Regions from separate parts of the Kitasatospora sp. NPDC017646 genome, predicted to be linked through region 3. Evidence: riboswitches for the same ligand, from Rfam matches in the RefSeq annotation. Region 3 holds a riboswitch; each other region holds the start of a gene.

Region 1 (4,780 bases), on a different contig from region 3:
CGAGCGGGGCTCAGCGGCCGAGCAGCCCCCGGGCGGCGGCCCGGTTGACGCCGGTCAGGCCGTGGACCAGCCGCGCGGTGAGGAAGATCAGCAGCACCCCGACCACCGAGAACGCGGCGATCTGCCCGGTGCCCTCGACGTAGTAGGCGTGCCGGACGTGGTGGCTGTCGGTGTAGTCGAACAGCTGGTAGCCGGGCCAGGAGGTGTAGCGCGGGAAGACCCAGTGGTAGACCGGGTAGAGCGCCATCGCCCAGCCGAGCACCAGGAAGGTCAGGGTCAGGCAGAAGCTGAACACCGCCCAGGGGAACATCACCAGCTGGTGCAGCGCGGCCCGCCAGCCCGCCCCGTCGGCCAGCCGCGCGGTGATCGCGCCCCAGTTGCCCGGACGCACCTGGCGCACCGGCGCCGGGCCGGGCACGTCCAGGGCGAGCATCCCGCGCACCCGGGCGCGCTCCGCCCGGCCCAGACCGCGGGCGACGGTGGTCAGGCCGGCCAGCACCGGGAGGCCGAGGACGGTGACGAAGGTGCCCACGCCGAGGCAGAACAGGGTGATCGAGACGGCGAAGCCGACGATCGCCACCGGCAGGCCGGTCAGCGCGTATCCGACCTCGCGGTAGTACTGCCGGGAGAACGGCGCGCGCCAGAAGCCCGGCGGCTGCTCGGTCCGGCGGGCCCGGGCCGGACGGGTTCCGTCGCCGTGATCGTCCCGGTCGTACCACTCCTGACCCAGCGTGCTGTTGCTCATCTCGCGGCCCCCGGCCCCTCGTTCTCGCGGTCTCCCGTACTGACGGACTTCAGTCTGGCCGACACGCGACCCGGACGGCATCCGGGGGACCGGCGGACCGGAGGTGGGGTTAACCCCCCTGCGGCGGGGCGAGCGGGCCGGTCCACTCGTCGGCGAGCAGCGAGTACTGGTACGAGTCGGACCAGACGCCGCCCTTGTACAGGTCGTGCCGGACCCGCCCCTCCAGCTGGAAGCCGAGCTTGGTGAGCACCTTGGCCGATGCCGTGTTGTCCACGTCGACCCGGGCGACCAGCCGGTGCAGGCCCAGCGGGCCGAAGGAGAGCCCGCAGAGCAGCCCGGCGATCTCGCCCGCGTAGCCGCGCCCCCACACCGGGCGGCTCAGCACGTAACCGAGGTGGGCGGAGCGGTACTTGCCGAGGGTGAGGCTGGCGTGCGCCACCGGCAGCGCGTCCTCCGGGTCCTCGGCGTCCTCGCGCCGGACGACGGCGAGCCGGTAGGTGTCCCGCTCCTCGGCCATCGCCTCCTCCAGGTAGAGCTCGATCTGGTCGGCGCAGGTTTCGCGGTCGCGCGGCTCGAAGGGGAGGTAGCGGGTCACCTCCGGGTCGCTGTACAGCGCGTGCAGCGCGTCCAGTTCCGCCGGGGTGTGGTGGTACTCGCGGAGGGCGAGCCTGGGACCGGTGAGGCGTACGGGGACCATGGCTGCCGACCCTACCCCCGTCCGGCGGCTACCGTTCGGAACATGAACGACGAAGACCTGCGGCTCGCCCCGCGCACCAGGGCCGCCGACCTGCTCACCTGGGCGGCGGCCGGACAGGACCGCGCGCCGGTGGCCGAGGCGCCGCTGCGCGCGGTGCTGGCGCTGCTGGAGCTGGGCGAGGGCAGGATGCACGACGGCTGGCCCGAACTGACCTCCGACGCGGTGGAGCACCTGCTGTACGAACGGCTCCACCTCTACGTCCAACCCGCGCCGGAGGAGGACCCGCTCGCGTACGGCGACGCCGTACGGCTGCTGGTCGACCACCAGCGGGCGGCGAAGCGGCTCAACGCCAAGCGCCAGGAACGGCTGCACGCCGAGGCCGAGTGGCAGGGCGAGGTCGCGGCCGGGCTGCTGCGCCGCGCCGACCTGGTGACCTGGCCCCGGCTGTACGCGGTGCTTCTGCACGCGCACGGGGTGGACGTGACGGACCTCGCGGCCGTACGGGACTGGCTGACCGGCTTCGCCGGCCTCGACGAGGAGGAACGGCTGGCCGGGTACGAGGCGCTGGTGCCGACCGGCTGGCTGGACGAGCCGGACGAGCAGGGCTGGGGGCCGGGCCGGGTGCTGTCGGTCGGCATGGCCACCGACGGGGCACGGCGGCTGCTGGAGCAGGGCCTGATGCGGCGCAGCTACCGCAACCTGGCCGAGCTGACTGCGCTGGGGCGGCCGATGCCGGACGAACTGGCCGGGGGCTTCGAGGAGTTCGAGGCGGCGGCGGCCGCGGTGGCGCTCGATCTGCTCGGCGAGTGGACGGTGCCCGGGCTGCCGCGACTGCTGGTGGAGGAGTTCCCGGAGCTCGCGCCGGAGCCGGGGGCGGAGGAGATCGAGGCGTACCTGGCGCAGTTGCCGCCGGAGTGAGACGGCGGGGAGCCCCTGGGCGAGCAGGCCCCGGGGGCTCCCCTCCGAGCCCGTTACGGGTTGAGGCCGCGCTGCTGGAGCCAGGGCTCCGGGTCGACCGGGGCGCCGCCGCCGGGGCGGACCTCCAGGTGCAGGTGCGGGCCGGTGACGTTGCCGGTCGCGCCGACCTTGCCGATCTGCTGGCCGGAGGTGACCTGGCCGGAGCCCTTGATGATCGAGGACAGGTGGCAGTACCAGATCTCGGTGCCGTCGGGCAGGGTCTCGACGATCCGGTAGCCGTACGCACCGGACCAGCCGGCCGAGGTGATGGTGCCCTGGCCGACCGCGTGGACCGGGGTGCCGGTGTCGGCGGCGAAGTCCAGGCCGGTGTGCAGATGGGCCCAGTAGCGGGCGCTCTGACCGTAGTGGGCGGAGAGGCTGTAGTCCTTCACCGGCAGGGTGAGGGCGGCGGCCTCGGCCCGCTCGGCCTCCTCGGCGGCGCGCTTGGCCTCGGCCTCCTTGGCGGCGGCCTTGGCCTCGGCCTCCTGGGCGGCCTGCACCCGGGCGCTCTCCTCGGCGGCGGTGCGCTGGCTGTCGGCCTGCTGCTGGATACGGGCGGCGAGCGCGAGTCCGGGGTCGGCGGCCAGGGCGACCGGGGTCTCGTCCGGGGCCTCGACGGCGGGCGCGGCGGCCGGGGTCGCGGAGGCGAAGCCGGTGGCGCCCAGGGTGGCGGCGACGGCGGTGACGCCGAGCAACGGGGAGGCCCCGCGGGTCTGACGCGGCATCCGGTGGCGGTTGGCCTCGGCCTCCGGGGCGAACGGGTCGGCGGGCCCGGCGTCGCGGGGCTCGGAGCCGTTCGGGCCGGGGTGGTCGAGGAGCTGGGTACCGGCTGCGGGGCCGGCCGGGTGTGCCGGGGTGTGCGTCGACGCCACGGAGGCGCGCTCCTTTCCTTCCTTCGCGCCTACCGGGTTAGCTGACGGGTTCGGAGCAGGAAGGTCTCCTACGGCCGGGCCGGAGCCCTGCCGATTCACCCCAAGGAACGGTTCCCCGGCTCCCTGACCTGCCCGGAGGCCGGCCGGCGGGATTAGGCGACGCGCACGGTGCCGTCTGGGTACGGCATTGACGACCGCGCTGCGTTATCAAACGTTAATCCTAGGAGGCCCTGATTCCAAGCCATCCGTCCGCGACGGCCGGGGAACAGGTGATCGGACGTCAACGAACGACCCCTCAACCGCCCGGCCCATCTGAGTACTCCTACTCATGTGCAGCCCGGCCGCCCCGCCGCATCCTGACGCCATGAGCGCACCGATGCAGTCACGCACCACGGCCGCGTACTACGCCCAGGCCGTCCTGTCCTTCGCCATCTCCGGCACGGCCCTCGCCGCCGGGATCGCCTACCTGCCCGTCGGCGGCTGGACCCGGGCCTTCCTCGGGATCGGTCTCCTCTACACCGTCACCTCCTCCTTCACGCTGGCCAAGGTGATCCGGGACCGGCAGGAGTCCTCGGACACCGTCGCCCGGGTCGACCAGGCCCGGCTGGAGAAGCTGCTCAGCGAGCACGACCCGTTCAGGGTCGAGGGGGCCTGAGCGGCGGCTTCCCGCGACCGGTGACGGCCTTGACGGCCTTGACGGCTAAGGCTATTAGCCGTAGCTTTATGGCTATCGGCAGCATCGAGCGAGCCAGTGGAGGCCCACCATGAACGGCACCGTCACCCCGAGCACCCAGTACCTCGACGTCCCCGGCGGCCGCCTCGCGTACGACGACACCCGGCAGGGCGACGGCGCCCCCGTCGTCCTGCTCCCCGGGATGCTCGACTCCCGTCGCGCGTACCGGCACCTCCACCCGCTGCTCACCGCGGCCGGACGCCGGGTCATCACCATGGACCTGCGCGGCTTCGGCGAGTCCTCGATCGCCTGGGACGACTACAGCCCCTCCGCCGTCGCCACCGACGTCCTCGCCCTGCTCGACCACCTCGCCATCGAGCGGGCCGTCCTGGTCGGGCAGTCCTACACCGGCGCGACGGTCGTCAAGCTCGCCGGGGACGCACCCCAGCGGGTCACCGGGATCGCGCTCATCGACGCCTTCGTCGAACACCGGACGAACGCGCTCATGAAGGGCGTCATGGCCGTCATGGGCGCCGCGATGGTCCGGTGGCCCGCGGTCTGGGGCTACTACCTCCGCAAGATGGCCTTCCCCGGCCCCCGGCCCGCCGACCTCGACGGCTACGTGGACGGGCTGGTCGCCGCCCTGCGGACCCCCGGCCGCAGGACCGCCACCCGCGGCCACGTCACCGGCGACTCCGCGCCGATCGGCTGGAGCGCGGCCGTCCGCTGCCCCGCCCTCGTGCTGATGGGCAGCAAGGACCCCGACTTCCCCGAGCCCGAGGCCGTCGCCGACCTCCAGGCCGAGAAGCTCGGCGCGCGGAAGGTCATGATCGAGG
Region 2 (4,780 bases), on a different contig from region 3:
GTCCGACGTCAAGGCGCAGATCGACCAGCTCCAACAGGAGCAGGAGCAGGCGGCGGAGAAGTACAACGGTGCCAAGGAGCGCGCCGACCAGCTCCGCAAGCAGGCCGACCAGCTGCAGGACCAGGTGGCCCGCAGCCAGGACCAGATGAGCCAGCTGCAGACCGGCCTGTCCCAGGTCGCGGGCGAGCAGTACCGCACCGGTGGCATCGACCCGTCCGTCCAGCTGATGCTCTCCTCCGACCCGTCCGGCTACCTGGACAAGGCGTCGAGCGTCCAGCAGGCCAGCGAGAGCCAGACCGAGGCGCTCAAGGGCCTGCTCGACCAGCAGCGCCGGCTGGACCAGGAGAAGGCCGAGGCGGCCGCCGTGCTGGCCTCGCTGGACTCCACCACCAAGGACCTCAACCAGGCCAAGGCGGACGTCAACACCAAGCTGAAGGCCGCGCAGGACCTGCTGAACTCGCTCAGCGCCGCCGACCGGGCCGCGCTGAAGGCCCAGCAGCAGCAGGACGACCGCGCCTCGCGCGCCGCCGCCCGGGTCGACCTCAGCAGCCTGCCGCCGGCCAGCGGCTACGCGGCCGTGGCCGTGGCCAAGGCGATGAGCAAGCAGGGCTCGCCGTACGTGTGGGGCTCCACCGGGCCGAACACCTTCGACTGCTCGGGCCTGATGGTCTGGTCGTACGCCCAGGCCGGGGTCTCGCTGCCGCGCACCTCGCAGGAGCAGGGCAACGTCGGTACCCGGGTGCCGTCGCTGGACCAGGCCCAGCCCGGCGACCTGGTGATCTACGGCAGCGACCGGCACCACGTCGGGATGTACATCGGCAACGGCATGGTGGTCCACGCGCCGCACACCGGCGACGTGGTGAAGGTGATGAAGGCCGACGCGATGCCGATCAACACGATCCGCCGGGTCTGACGGCCCGACACGCCGGGCGGTCGACCCCGGCCCTGTGATCCGCGCCACCTCCCGATCCGGGGGGTGGCGCTTCGGGTTCGCCCGCTCCTCGTCCGCCCGGTGAGCGTCGATCAGCTTTGTGTGCAGCGGCGATCACGATCAGTCATTTTCACAAAAGAACATGGGCACTCTTCCATCTTTTTTCTGACAAGGATTTGAACGGATCACGGTTCAGTTACTAGGGTCGTGCCCCGAACCACCGCACTGTCGATCACCCAGCCCGGGTGGCGGCGGTGGTTTCCGTCGAGTTCGCGAAACAGCGGGGCGGTCGAAGCGACTGCCCGACAGGGGAGCCCAGTGGTCGGGGGCGCTGCGGAGCGGAGCCGGGGAACCACGTTCCTCCGGGGTGAATCGGCGCCAGGTCGGCCGTTGGTGGGCCGTGAGGCGTCGTAGGGCATGCTTCCGGCCCGAACCCGTCAGCTCACCCGGTAGGCGGAGTAGGAAGAAGGAGTCCGCCTTCGTGGCGTCCCATCGTCGTCCCAAGCCCGCCAGCCGCGCTCGCGTCTCGATCCTGACCGGGTTCGCCGCCGCGGCCGTCGCCCTCTCCGCGCAGACCGGCGCGCACGCCGACCCGCAGCCGACCAAGGACCAGGTCAAGGAGCAGGTCGACCAGCTCAACGAGCAGGCCGAGCAGGCGACCGAGAAGTACAACGCGGCGCAGGAGAAGCAGCAGGAGCTGGAGAAGCAGGTCTCCGGCATGCAGGACCAGGTGGCCCGCCAGCAGGCGCAGGTGACCGACCTCCAGGGCGGTCTCGCCGAGATCGCGGGCGAGCAGTACCGCAACGGCGGCATATCCCCGACCGTCCAGCTGATGTTCTCCTCCAGCCCGGACAACTTCCTCAACCAGGCCGGGGCGCTGAACCAGGCCGGTGACACCCAGAAGAACCAGCTGAAGCAGCTCCAGGACCAGCAGCGCAAGCTGGACCAGGACCGCACCGAGGCGCAGGGCAAGCTCGCCGAGCTGGAGTCCACCACCCAGCAGCTGAAGTCCTCCAAGGAGGACGTCCAGAACAAGCTGAAGGCCGCCCAGGACCTGCTCAACACGCTGACCGAGCAGGAGCGCCAGGCGATCAAGGCGGCTGAGGACAAGGCCGCCGCCGACGCCAAGGCCAAGGCGGACGCCGCCGCGAAGGCCTCCCAGTCGTCCGGCTCCGACCGTGCCTCGCGCGACAGCGGCCGCACCGACCTCGGCTCCTCGCCGGTCACGATCGCCCCCGGTAGCTCGCACGGCGCCGCCGCACTGGCCGCCGCCGCGACCAAGGTCGGCAGCCCGTACGTCTGGGGTGCCACCGGCCCGGGCTCCTTCGACTGCTCCGGCCTGATGGTCTGGGCGTTCAACCAGGCCGGCGTGTCGCTGCCGCGCACCTCGCAGGAGCAGGCCGGCGCCGGCACCCGGATCGGCACGGACCTCTCCCAGGCCCAGCCCGGCGACCTGCTGATCTTCTACGGCGACGCCCACCACGTCGGCATCTACGCGGGCAACGGCCAGGTGCTGCACGCCCCCAAGCCGGGCGCCTCGGTCCGCTACGAGGCCGTTTCCAACATGCCGCTGGCTTCCATCGTGCGGGTCTGATCGCACATCGGCGTTCACGGGCCCGGCCCTCCGTCACGGAGGGCCGGGCCTGCGGCTTTTCCGGGGACTCGCTCCGATGTCCGAATAGGGCTCAAATATTCGGGTCCGGAGGGGTTTGGACTCACTTGCCCGGACTCGCTAACGTCTGCCACCGGACTCCCGCTCGACGGCCGCCCACCGGGGCGCGGCCGCGGGGCCGTGCCGCAGGACTGGAGCCGCTGCCGCCATGCCCGTGCACCGCCCTTCCCAACTGCTCGCCCGTGCGCTGGTACTGACCGCGGCCGCCACCACGGCCCTGGGCGTGGCGACCGCCGGAAGCGCCCAGGCCGCTCCCCGGGCGCCGGACGCGTCCGAACGCAAGGACGTCAAGGCGCAGGTCGAGCAGCTGTACGACGAGGCCGAGCAGGCGTCGGAGAAGTACAACGCCGCGCAGGAGGCGCAGAAGCGGCTCCTGGCCGAGACCGCGAACCTCCAGGGCGAGGTCGCCGCCGCCCAGGAACAGTTCAACCAGCTGCGCGGGGACCTGGCCACGGTGGCCGGGGCCCAGTACCGCGGCGGCGGGATGACCCAGACCGTCCAGCTGATGCTCGCCACCGATCCCGGGGCCTACCTCGACCGCGCCCGCACCCTCGGCCAGGCCGCCGAGCGGCAGCAGGAGACGCTGCACGAGCTGGTCACCCGTCAGCGCCGGCTCGACCAGCGTCGCGCCGAGACCGCGGCCAAACTCGCCGAACTGGACCAGGCCCGCCGGTCGCTGGCCGAGAACAAGCAGCAGATCCAGCAGCGGCTGGCCGCGGCGCAGAAGCTGCTCAACGGCCTGGGCGCCGCCGAGCGGGCCAGGATGGCCGCCCAGGACGCCCGGGAGGCCGAGCAGCGCGCCACGCGCGGCACCGACCGGCTGGACCTCGGCACCGCCCCGCCGGCCTCCGAGCGCGGGGCGGCCGCGCTGGCCGCCGCGGTGCGGATGATCGGCTCGCCGTACGTCTACGGAGCCACCGGACCCCGTGCCTTCGACTGTTCCGGTCTGATGTACTACAGCTGGCGGCAGGCCGGAGTGACCCTGCCGCGGACCTCGCAGGCCCAGGCGTACGCCGGGCAGCGGATCAGCCTCTCCGAAGCACGGCCGGGAGACCTGGTGATCTTCTACCGGGACATGCACCACGTCGGGATGTACGCCGGCGGCGGGGTGATGGTGCACGCCCCGTACCCGGGTGCCAAGGTCCGGTACGAGAGCGTCAACTCGATGCCGGTCTCGGGGGTGGTCCGGCTCTGAGTGCGACGACTCCGGGCCCGGCGGACACACACCCGATGGACGCGGCCGGTCGCGTGCTGTCCCGGCGCGGTGCGCTGCTGCTGGCGGCGGGTGGGCTGGCCCAGCTGTCCCTGCCCCCGGCCGCCCCGACGGCGCCGCCGGACGGGCGGGCGGCCGACCGGCGCGCGGAGGTGGCCGGGCTGCTGGCGGAGCGGGCGCGCTCGCTGCCCGTCTGGTCCGGGCTCACCGGGGCCGGGGCGACGTACCGCAACCTGGTGCTGTCGCCCGAGCAGGGGGCCCCGGCGGCAGGCGGGCCGGACCGGCTGACCGCGTCCGTCGAGCTGGCGGTGCGGATCGCCGGGTACGACGAGTACCCCGTGGTGTACCCGCGCCGGATCGAGCTGGTCCGGGACGGGGGCGGCTGGCGGGTCGATCACGAGGAGGGCACCGACGGACCCCCGGCGCCGTGGGACCTCGGCCCCGCCCGGACCGCCCCGGGCGCCCGGTGCCTGGTGCTCGGCCTGGCCGGCGGGCCCGACCCGGCCGGTCTGGTCGCGGTGGGGGACCAGGCGGTGCCGGCCGTCAGCGCGGTCTGGGGCGACGGCTGGGCCGGCCGGCTGCTGTTCGAACTGCCCGCCACCGAAGCGCAGTTCGCCCGGCTGCTGGAGGCCGACCCGGCGGGTTGGACGGGCATGGCGGCGGTCACGGTGGCCGCCCCCGGCGCGCCCTGGCACACCCCGGCGGACCGGGTGGTGATCAACCCCGAGGCGTTCGGGCGGCTCAGCGACTTCGGCCGGCAGGTGGTGGTCACCCACGAGGCCACCCATGTCGCGACCCGGGCCGACACCCGGGCCTGGACCCCGCTCTGGCTCTCCGAGGGCGTCGCCGACTGGACCGCCTACCGCGAGTCCGGCCGCCGCCCGCAGCAGATCGCCCCCGAGCTCACCCGGGACGTCGTCGCGGGGAGGCTGCCCACCGCGCTGCCCGACGACGGGGACTTCGC
Region 3 (4,780 bases):
GGCGAAGTCCGGGGCCCAGTTGGCGATGGTCTGGATGCGGACGCCGGAGCTCGGGTTGGCGGCCTCGACGTACTGGCCGCCGCCGACGTAGATGGCGACGTGGTAGACGCCGGAGTTCTGACCGTTGTTCGACCAGAAGAGCAGGTCGCCCGGCTGCAGGCTGTCCAGCGAGACGTGGGTGCTGGCGGCGGCCTGGTCGGCGGCGACGCGCGGGATGTTGATGCCCGCGGCGCGCAGCGCGGCCTGGGTCAGGCCGGAGCAGTCCCAACCACCGTTCCCGGTGCCGCCGTAGACGTACGCCTGGCCGACCTTCGACTTGGCGAAGGAGACCGCGGCGGCCATGCTGCCGGTGGCGGCCGGGGCCGGGGCCGGGGCCTGGGTCTGCGCCTGGGCGGCCGGCTTCGACGCCGGGGCCTTGCTCTGGGCGACCGGCTTGGCGTCCACGGCACCGCCGTTCGAGGCCTGGCCGGACTTCTGCGAGCGGTCGAACCAGGTGAAGTCCGAGCCGGACCTGGTGGCGGTGGAGGACTGGTCGGCCTGGGTCGAGGTGCCGTCACCCAAGGTCAGCTGCTGGCCCGGGTAGATGGTGTCCGGGCCCTCGGTGAGGGTGCTGCGGTTGAGCTCGTACAGGTGCTGCCAGCCGCCCTGGACGTGGTGCTTGTCGGCGATCGAGGAGAGCCAGTCGCCCGCGACGACGGTGTAGTCGCCGGCCTGCGTCTGGCGCTGCTTGGCCCAGCCGCTGTTGGCGGACTTGGCCGCGGCCGCGGCCGAGGCGGAGTCTCCGGAGGCCTGGGCCTGGGCCTGGGCGGGCGCGGACGGCTTGGCGGGCTTCGCGGCCGGGGCCTGGCCCTGGGCGGGCTTTGCGGCCGTCGAGGTGTCGACCGCGGCCGCGGCGCCGCCCCGGGTCAGACCGGCCTGGACCGAGCAGACCGGCCAGGCGCCGGGGCCCTGCGAGGCGAGGACCTTCTCGGCGACGGCGATCTGCTGGTCCTTGGTGGCGAGGTTGGCCTGCGCGGCGTACGCGGTGCCGCCGAAGGCGGCCCAGGTGCTGGAGGTGAACTGCAGGCCGCCGTAGAAGCCGTTGCCGGTGTTGATGCTCCAGTTGCCGCCGCTCTCGCACTGGGCGACCTTGTCCCAAGTGGCGACGGACGCGGCGTTGGCGGTGCCGGTGGTGAGGCAGGGGACGGTGAGGCCGACGCCCGCGACGCCGACGGCGGCGATCACGCGACGGGTGCGGCTGGACAGGCGGTTGCCGTTGGAAGGCAGCATGAAGACGCGGTCCTCTCCCACGCCTGCGAGGTGAGCTGTCGGATTCGGGCTGGAGTTGCCCGGCCGCGCTGTGGGCGCGGCTTCACCCCTAGCCCTGGACCGTTTCCGGGAATCGGTCCAGGGCGACTTACCTGTGGTTCCCCCGCTCCTGCCGTGATGCGTTTTCGCGCTGCCAGGACATCCGACGGCAGGACTCGGCGTCGCGGATGAACTGGGTCCGTGTGGTCACGAACGGGGAGCACGTTAAGCAGACTTAAGTTCGAACTGCAAATACCTGTGATGCGCATCACGGTTTATGGAAAACGTCGAATGGGTCGTATTCCATGATCGGAAATGATCGTTTTCCGGTAATTTCGCGTCGGATTCCCGAAACTGTCTCCGTCTCAGGAGTGATGTGACGGAGTGTTGAGTTGCATCGGGGGCGCACTCGTCGTGCGGGAGGAGTGCGGACGGATCGAGCGCTGGATGACGCGCCGACTATTTATCGACAAATAGCACCAGAACGGACATTACGGAGCAATGCCTCTTGACTCTCCTAGCGGGCAATCCGAACAAGCGGAAAGGGCCCGGAACTCAGGCGTTCCGGGCCCTTCGGTGGTGCGGGTGGGGCAGTGGGCGGTCCGTGGGGGCCGTCAGCCCTCCACGGGCCCCTCGGCGGCCGCGTGGGCGCGTCGGGAGCCCTCGCCGGCCCCGGCGGTGGCCGCGGCCTCCGCCTCGGCCTCGGCCAGCTCCTCCGCCGACGGCGTAGGCAGCGCGGCCAGGTAGGTGGAGGCGATCAGCTGGCCGACGGTCGGGTACGCGCCCAGCGGCGCCGCCGACGGGCAGCCGGTCTCCTCGGCGGCCGTGGCGAGCAGCTCGGAGTCCGCCTCCGGGCCGATGACGAGCGGGGCCAGCGCCGGGCGCTGGGAGCCGGTCTCCTTGAGGTGGTCGACGGCCCCGGCGACCGAGCCGGGCACGTCGAGTGCCGCGGCGACGACCGGGACGGCCAGTCGGGCGGCCAGCAGCACGCCGGTGATCCCGGCCGCGGCGGCCGCGTCCTCACCGCCGACGGTGGTCAGCACCACGCCGTCGGCGGCGGTCGCGATGGCGAACAGCCGGGCCCGGTCGGCCCGGGCCAGCCCGGCCTCGGACAGCCGTACGTGGACGGCCTCGGCGAGCAGCGGATGCGGGCCCAGCGCGTCGGTGACGGTCGCGCCGAACTCCGCGGCGAGGGCGTGAAGCCCGGTCAGGAAGCCGTGCGGACCGGCCACCAGCGGGACCACGACGGGCGTCGGCAGTCCGGCCTCGGCGGCCGCCGCCAGCAGCTCCGTCACGGTGCGGTCCTCGGAGGCCCCGGTCTCGGCGCCGTCGGCCGGGAGGTAGCCGACCGCGGCCTGGACGCCGGCGTGCTCGCTGCGGACGATCGACAGCAGCTCCTCGACGACCGAACGGGACTCGGGCCCCGCCGTCGCGGGAACGGCGAGCACCAGGGCCGGCGAGCCGGTGCGGATCTCGGGGCGCTCGGGGCGGCGGTGGCGCCCCCGCGCACGGGAGCCTGGAGTGCGGACGGGCAGTGGCGCGCCCGGGATGGCTGCGGTGCTCATGCCGGAGATCGTAGGACATCGGCCCGTCAGGCCTGCAGTCGGCTGCCGTACGGGTTTCGGGTGGTCGTGGTGCGGAGGCCGTGTTGCAGCCGCTCCGCTCCGGGCGGTTTGCCTACAATCCGGACATTCCTCGCCCGGCGCCCGCGCGAGCCCATGCAGTTGCCCTGACGCGCCCCACGGGGTGGCGCGTTGCACCCGGGGCGCGTGAGATGTCTCACAGCCGGAAGGTGGCCTGACGGAGGGTCACGGAGATGCGACTCCCGGCATTCGAAGATCAACATTTAGCGGGGGGCTGCTCACGGCCGGTTATGGACGAGCCGTCGTTTCAATCGGCTATGTCCGTTTACGTACCGTCAGGAGAAGGGTCCGTGAAGAGTTCGGGGCGGCCGACAAAAGGCCTCGTGCACCTGCAATGTCCCGTGCTGATGCACGTGCACTGCGGCTATCATCGCGTCAAGTGAGGCGTTGCGCCGGACCGGTTACGGGGCCGGTCCGTTCGTTCGGCGGGTGCCGGGGGCGCCGCGCTGGACGACAACTCCGGAGCTCTTCGGGAGATTTCTATGCACGACTCGCAGGACACGCACGGCTCGAGCCACACCTACAACGGGATGGCCGCGGCCGATCTCAAGGGGGTGGTCTGGCAGAAGAGCCGGCACAGCAACTCCCAGGGCAACTGCGTCGAGTTCGCGGCCCTGCCCGGCGGCGACGTCGCGATGCGCAACTCGCGCTTCCCGGACGGTCCGGCGCTGATCTACACCCGGGCGGAGATCGCCGCCCTGCTGCTGGGGGCCAAGGACGGGGAGTTCGACCACCTGGCGGTCTGACCGGCCACTGCTCCACCATCGGGGGGCCGTCGTGGGTGCTGACACCACGACGGCCTTTGTCTTTGCCCGGCGACGGCCCTTCGCGCTTGCGTCCGGGCCCGTGGACCGTGCGGCAGGGCCTGCCGGTGTGGCGCGGGTGCTCCCGCGGGCTGCCCGCGTCCTCCGGGGCCGGAGCACCCGGGCGGGTAACCGGTGCCGGGGTCGTGGTCCGGTCCGGCGCGGGGGCCTGGCTGAAGGGCCCGGGGCGTGGTCCTCCCGGGTCGTCCCTCGGCCGGCCGTGCGCCGTGCGGCGCTAGGCCGAGCGCCGGTGCCGTCCACCGATTTCGATTCGGCCGTCGAGCTCGTCGAGCTGGTGGCCGCCCAGTGCGCCGTCGTCGAGCCTGCTGCCGCCGAGCCCGTTGCCGCCGGCCGGTTCCGACTCGAACACGGCCCAGACCACCTTGCCGCTGCCCAGCGGGTGCCAGCCCCAGGAGCGGCTGAACGACTCCACCAGGTGCAGCCCGCGGCCGGATTCGGCGACGAAGTCCGCCTCCCGGGCCACCGGGCCGGTGCTGCTCGGATCGCTCACCGCGCAGACCACCTGCGGCGCGCGGTGCACCAGGCTTATTCGGATCGGCAGCCGTCCCTCCGGAGCCGACTGTGTGGGAAAGTCGTACTCGCCCAGGGCGCAGCCCGACGGGTCGGGCCGTGCGCCGATCGCATGCCGGAGCGCGTTGGTCACGAGTTCCGAGGCCACCAGCGCGACATCGTCGAACAGCTCCATCAGGCCCCAGCGCTGAAGAGCGGTCCGGGCGAAGTCGCGAGCGGTTCTCACGGCTTCGAAGCGAGGAGCGAGCGTACAGGTGACCACATGGGGGTCAACTGCCAAAGCCGTACCGGTGCTCATGAAGAGCTCCTCCCATAAGGGGGCGGACACGGCTGGACCCGCCGGGGTCATGCCGGTCACCTCCGACTCGCTCGGCCGCTCGGCCGCCCCCTCGACCAGGCGCGCGCGCACTCGAACGCCCGATGGCGCGGGGGACGCCGCCGGGTCGGTGCACGGAGTCGCGCGTGGGGTCGACGCGGAGCCCGCGGGATTGCCAGGGATGTGCAGGTGCACGTGCA

The links. Region 3 has a riboswitch for cyclic di-AMP ahead of ACH4J0_RS05745 (transglycosylase family protein). Riboswitches for the same ligand answer to the same signal wherever they lie in the genome.
Region 1: another riboswitch for cyclic di-AMP. It lies ahead of ACH4J0_RS31390 (M23 family metallopeptidase); the one in region 3 lies ahead of ACH4J0_RS05745 (transglycosylase family protein).
Region 2: another riboswitch for cyclic di-AMP. It lies ahead of ACH4J0_RS05070 (NlpC/P60 family protein); the one in region 3 lies ahead of ACH4J0_RS05745 (transglycosylase family protein).

Annotation. Positions count from the first base shown of each region.
Region 1 is NZ_JBIRJC010000028.1:27,682-32,461, forward strand. Features, by position in the region: gene ACH4J0_RS31375 (sensor domain-containing protein) at 11-745, opposite strand; gene ACH4J0_RS31380 (GNAT family N-acetyltransferase) at 855-1,442, opposite strand; gene ACH4J0_RS31385 (hypothetical protein) at 1,485-2,360, shown strand; gene ACH4J0_RS31390 (M23 family metallopeptidase) at 2,414-3,271, opposite strand; cyclic di-AMP (ydaO/yuaA leader) riboswitch at 3,284-3,440, opposite strand; gene ACH4J0_RS31395 (YiaA/YiaB family inner membrane protein) at 3,636-3,926, shown strand; gene ACH4J0_RS31400 (alpha/beta fold hydrolase) at 4,036-4,780, shown strand, end outside.
Region 2 is NZ_JBIRJC010000002.1:438,242-443,021, forward strand. Features, by position in the region: gene ACH4J0_RS05065 (NlpC/P60 family protein) at 1-913, shown strand, start outside; cyclic di-AMP (ydaO/yuaA leader) riboswitch at 1,251-1,402, shown strand; gene ACH4J0_RS05070 (NlpC/P60 family protein) at 1,413-2,525, shown strand; gene ACH4J0_RS05075 (NlpC/P60 family protein) at 2,752-3,798, shown strand; gene ACH4J0_RS05080 (hypothetical protein) at 3,834-4,780, shown strand, end outside.
Region 3 is NZ_JBIRJC010000003.1:12,623-17,402, reverse strand. Features, by position in the region: gene ACH4J0_RS05745 (transglycosylase family protein) at 1-1,269, opposite strand, end outside; cyclic di-AMP (ydaO/yuaA leader) riboswitch at 1,277-1,440, opposite strand; gene ACH4J0_RS05740 (hypothetical protein) at 1,902-2,852, opposite strand; gene ACH4J0_RS05735 (DUF397 domain-containing protein) at 3,413-3,676, shown strand; partial or broken gene ACH4J0_RS05730 (ATP-binding protein) at 4,098-4,562, opposite strand.